2 regions of the Sphingomonas taxi genome follow, and region 2 is predicted to be linked to the other one. Evidence: riboswitches for the same ligand, from Rfam matches in the RefSeq annotation. Region 2 holds a riboswitch; the other holds the start of a gene.
The links. Region 2 has a riboswitch for cobalamin ahead of MC45_RS17065 (TonB-dependent receptor plug domain-containing protein). Riboswitches for the same ligand answer to the same signal wherever they lie in the genome.
Positions count from the first base shown of each region.

Region 1: linked by a shared signal. The riboswitch ahead of MC45_RS06265 (TonB-dependent receptor) and the one ahead of MC45_RS17065 (TonB-dependent receptor plug domain-containing protein) in region 2 are both predicted to bind cobalamin.

Region 1 is NZ_CP009571.1:1,414,638-1,416,834, reverse strand. It holds gene MC45_RS06275 (PepSY-associated TM helix domain-containing protein) at 1-76, opposite strand, end outside; gene MC45_RS06270 (hypothetical protein) at 73-390, opposite strand; cobalamin riboswitch at 723-958, shown strand; gene MC45_RS06265 (TonB-dependent receptor) at 1,127-2,197, shown strand, end outside.
Region 2 is NZ_CP009571.1:3,739,064-3,741,260, reverse strand. It holds gene MC45_RS17065 (TonB-dependent receptor plug domain-containing protein) at 1-846, opposite strand, end outside; cobalamin riboswitch at 983-1,186, opposite strand; gene cobU (bifunctional adenosylcobinamide kinase/adenosylcobinamide-phosphate guanylyltransferase) at 1,215-1,736, shown strand; gene MC45_RS17055 (response regulator transcription factor) at 1,830-2,197, opposite strand, start outside.

The sequences.
Region 1 (2,197 bases), 1.5 Mb from region 2:
CGAACAGGATCCAGCCGGCGACGAGCCCGAGCCAGCCGTGGATCCACGCCATATTCTGCCGCAGATTGCCGTTCACGGCCGCAACCCGAGCAGCCAGACCAGCGCGCCGCCGCCGATCGCCAGACCCCATATCCAGGCGGCGACCCGGCCGAGTCGGGGTTCGTGGAAGCACCACAGCCCGATGAGCGCGTAGAGCAGGACGGAGAGGATCATGCCGAGCGCGGTCGCCTCGGCCCGGTCGATCGGCAGCAGCCGGGCAAGGAGCGTGGCGAGCGCCGCCGCGGCGGCGTAACCACCGACCAATGCGGTGAAGCAGCGCGCGACCATCGACCAGCGCGCCGTCGCGGCCGGCGTCGGGGTCGGGCAGGGCGGGCTCGCCTGCATCAGCATCGGGGGGTCGTCGGAGCGGCCATGGCGGCCTCTATAGACGGTCTTGCGAACGCCTATCAATAGCGAAGTTTCGCCATCCGAGAATGTGGCCGAATTGCGGCAACATGGACAAGATGGACACCTGAACGGAAACGATGCAGTCCTATCGTTTCCGTTTTTGATGTCATAACTGCCCGAACGGTCGCTACGATGAGAAAGACCGTCTGCGCGTAGCAGGCCGACGTTGTGTAGGACAGCATCCTACGGTCAGGAGTCATCGGACATCCGGCAGCGATCTTGCGGATCGGCAAACCTCCAGCTACGTCTCCTCGTCCGAACGATGGTATCATCGGTCGGGCAATGATCGCGCTGGTGTCCCGGGAGGGACTTAAAAGGGAACGCGGTGAGGGAGTTATTCTCCCGATGCCGAGGCTGTCCCTGCAACTGTAAGCGGCGAGCGAGACGTACATCGCGCCCTTTTCGACAGGGCGCAGCCACTGGATCGACGCCGCATCGGCAAGATCTGGGAAGGCCGTATGTCGAGCGACGACCCGTGAGCCAGGAGACCTGCCAGCGTCTGGTCGCTCTTGCTTTGGTCCAGGGGATGGTCGGGGCACGGTTCTTCCGTCTGAGCGACGAACGAGCGGCGGGGGTCGCATCGGTTCGTGTCGCGGGTGCTTGCGTCCGCCTGCCGACGCGCGCCGACCGTTCGCAGCGGACGCCCCCGTCCGATGTCGCTTGGCGCGCGGGAACGGACATGAAGATTTTGGAATTACGGGCGGCATGGCTTGGCTATGTCGCGTTCGCCACGGTGTGCGGCACGACGCCGGCACGGGCACAGGAGCAAGATGGCGCGGTTGCCTCGACCGACGCTGCGGAGAACGACCTCGTCGTGTTCGGTCGCGGCGAGGCGAAGATCGGCGTCGCGCATGCGGCGAGCGAGGGCACGGTTGCCGGTGCCGATCTGCTGGTTCGACCCTTGCTGCGCGTCGCGGAACTGCTGGAGGCGATCCCCGGCATGGTTGCCGCGCAGCATTCGGGCAGCGGCAAGGCCAACCAGTATTTTCTGCGCGGGTTCAACCTCGATCACGGGTCGGACTTCACCACCGCCATCGATGGGGTGCAGATGAACCTGCGTACCCATGGCCACGGCCAGGGCTATCTCGACCTCAACGGCCTGATCCCCGAGACCGTCGCGCGCGAGGATTTCCGCAAAGGCCCGTACCGGGCCGACGGTGGCGACTTCGCGCTCGCCGGCGCGGCCTACATGACCACGATCGACGGCTTCGCCCGGCCGTGGTTGTCGGTCGAGGGTGGATCGTATGGCTATGGCCGGATCGCGGCGGGTGGGACCATCGACGATGTGGGTGCCGGCAAGCTCACGCTGGTCGCGCAGGCCAAAGTCTATGACGGCCCTTGGCAGGAGCCCGAACATCTGCGCCATGCCTCGGGCTTCGCGAAGTATATCGCTCCGGCCGGCGCAGGTCGGATAGAGACATCGCTCAACGCCTATCGGGCGACCTGGCGTCCGACCGAACAAATACCCGAACGGATCATCGGCACGCCGGGCTGCAAGGACGTGTTCTGCTCACCCGATCCGACCGCGCGCGGCGAGACGACGCGGCTCATTGGCAACATCGCGGTCCGCCAGCCCGACTGGCGCGCCAACGTTTACGGTCAGTTCTATGATTGGTCGATGTATTCGAACCCGACCTACACAGACCCCGACGGGACCAGCGCACAAATCCGCCAATTCGACACACGCTGGATCATCGGCGGGCGGGGTGAGAAACGCTGGACGGTCGCACCCACGCTCGGGGTCGCGCTC
Region 2 (2,197 bases):
GGCATAGCCCGTCCATTGCTCGCTCGTGCCATATTCGCGCGTATCGCCAAAGGCGAAGGTCGGCGGCGGGAAGCCGTCGATATCGGTGCGGCCGTTGGAATAGAAACCGCGCACATCGACCGAGACGGTCGGCGCCAGCGCGATGCCGAGGCTGCCGTTGGCGGCATAATTGCGGTAACCGTCGCGCTCCGTGCCGGGGGCATAGGCCGAGATGCCCTCGGTGGTGTAATAGCCGCCGCCCAGGCTCGCCGACACCGGCCCCATCTTGCCAGAGACGTTGGCGAAGCCCTGCCCGGTCTCGTGCCAGCCGCCCTCGACGCGCGCGTTGACCGCGACCTGCTCGGTCGGCTGACGGGTGATGAGGTTGACGACGCCGCCGATCGCCTGACTGCCCCACAGCACCGATTGTGCGCCGCGCAGCACCTCGATCCGCGCGATATTGCCGATCAGCAACCCGCCGAAGTCGAAGCCGCCGCCCGGCGACGAGGGATCGTTGAGCTTGATCCCGTCGATCAGCGCGACGGTCTGATCGCTCTCCGCGCCGCGGATGTTGACCGAGGTCGCGGTGCCGACGCCGCCGTTGCGCGTCACGCTGACGCCCGGCGTCTGGCGCAGCAGGTCGGCGACGACCACCGCCTGCCGCTGGGTGATCGTCGCGGTGTCGAGGACGGTCACCGCCTGGCCGACGGTGGAAGCGGGTCGCGCCTCGCGATTGGCGGTGACGAGGATGTCGCTGCCGGCGTCGGCGACCTGCTCAAGGCCGCTGGTCGATTGCGCGGTCTGGGCGAAGGCAGGTGTCGCGGCCGCGATGCACGGCAGCAGGATGAGACAGGCGTAGTTCTTCACGATGGTTTCCCCCTCGTTGCAACAACGGGAGCACGCACCGCGATTTCGCCGGAACCGGTCTGTCCGCCGCGCAACGCCCCCAACATCGTCGTCTCGCGAGGAAATCCTCGATCGTGCCGGCACACCCCGTCCGGACGAAGGACAACCGCGACGGGCAGGTCTCCTGGCTCGCGGGTCGTCGCCCTGCCCGGCCTTCCCGGATCGGGATGATCCAGTGGCGCGCGGGGAGCAGGGCTCGCCGGTCACAGTTGCGGGGGCAGCCCCGGCCGGCGAGCCTCAAGGCTCGCTTCCGGGTTCCCTTTTCATCCCATCTCTGGGAACCTGTCGCATTGGCGCCCCTAGAACCCCGCGGAGACGAAGGCAAGATGATCGCAGCCAAGACGCTGTTCCTGGGCGGTGCCCGCTCGGGCAAAAGCCGGCTGGCGCAGGCCGCCGCCGAGCGCTGCGCCGGCCCGCTCCATTATCTCGCCACGGCCGAGGCGTGGGACGGCGAGATGACCGACCGGATCGCCCGCCACCGCGCCGACCGCGACACGCGCTGGACGACCGTCGAATGCCCGCTCGCGCTGCCCGAGGCGATCGCCGCAATCGAGGATGGCGCGATCCTGATCGACTGCCTGACGCTCTGGCTGACCAACGTGATGCTCGGCGAGCACGACGTGGCGGCGCGGTCGGACGCCCTGCTCGCCGCGCTCGCCGCAACCCCGCTGCCGCTGTTCGTCGTCAGCAACGAGGTCGGCCTCGGCATCGTCCCCGACCATCCGCTCGGCCGCGCCTTCCGCGACGCCGCGGGCCGGCTCAACCAGCAGGTCGCCACCGCGATGCGCCAGGTCTATTTCGTCGCCGCCGGCATGGTGCTGCCGTTGCAGCCGTTTCCGGGGAGGGATTGATCCGCCCCTGACCCGTTCGTGCTGAGCCTGTCGAAGCACGGTGAGACCCACCTGCCCTTCGACGAGCTCAGGGCGAACGGTCGCCCCCCTCTTTCACCCCACCAGCAACCGATATCCCACGCCCAGTTCGTTGGCGATCACGCTCCCGGTCGCGTTCGGCTCTTCCAGCTTCAGGCGCAGGTTGCGCACGACGATGCGCAGATATTCCACCCGCGGATCGTCGTCGCCGCCCCACGCCGCCGCAAGGATTCGCTGGTGCGTCACCACCCGCCCGGGGTGGCGGGCAAGCACCGCGAGCACGTCATGCTCCTTGCGCGTCAGGTGGAACGCCTCGCCGCCGCGCCGGACGAGGCGCTGGTCGAGGTCGATCTCCAGCCCGTCGCGGCGGATCACGCTCGCCGCCGCCGCATCGATGCCGCGGTGGCGCAGCGCCGCGCGCAGCCGAGCAAGCAATTCCTCGC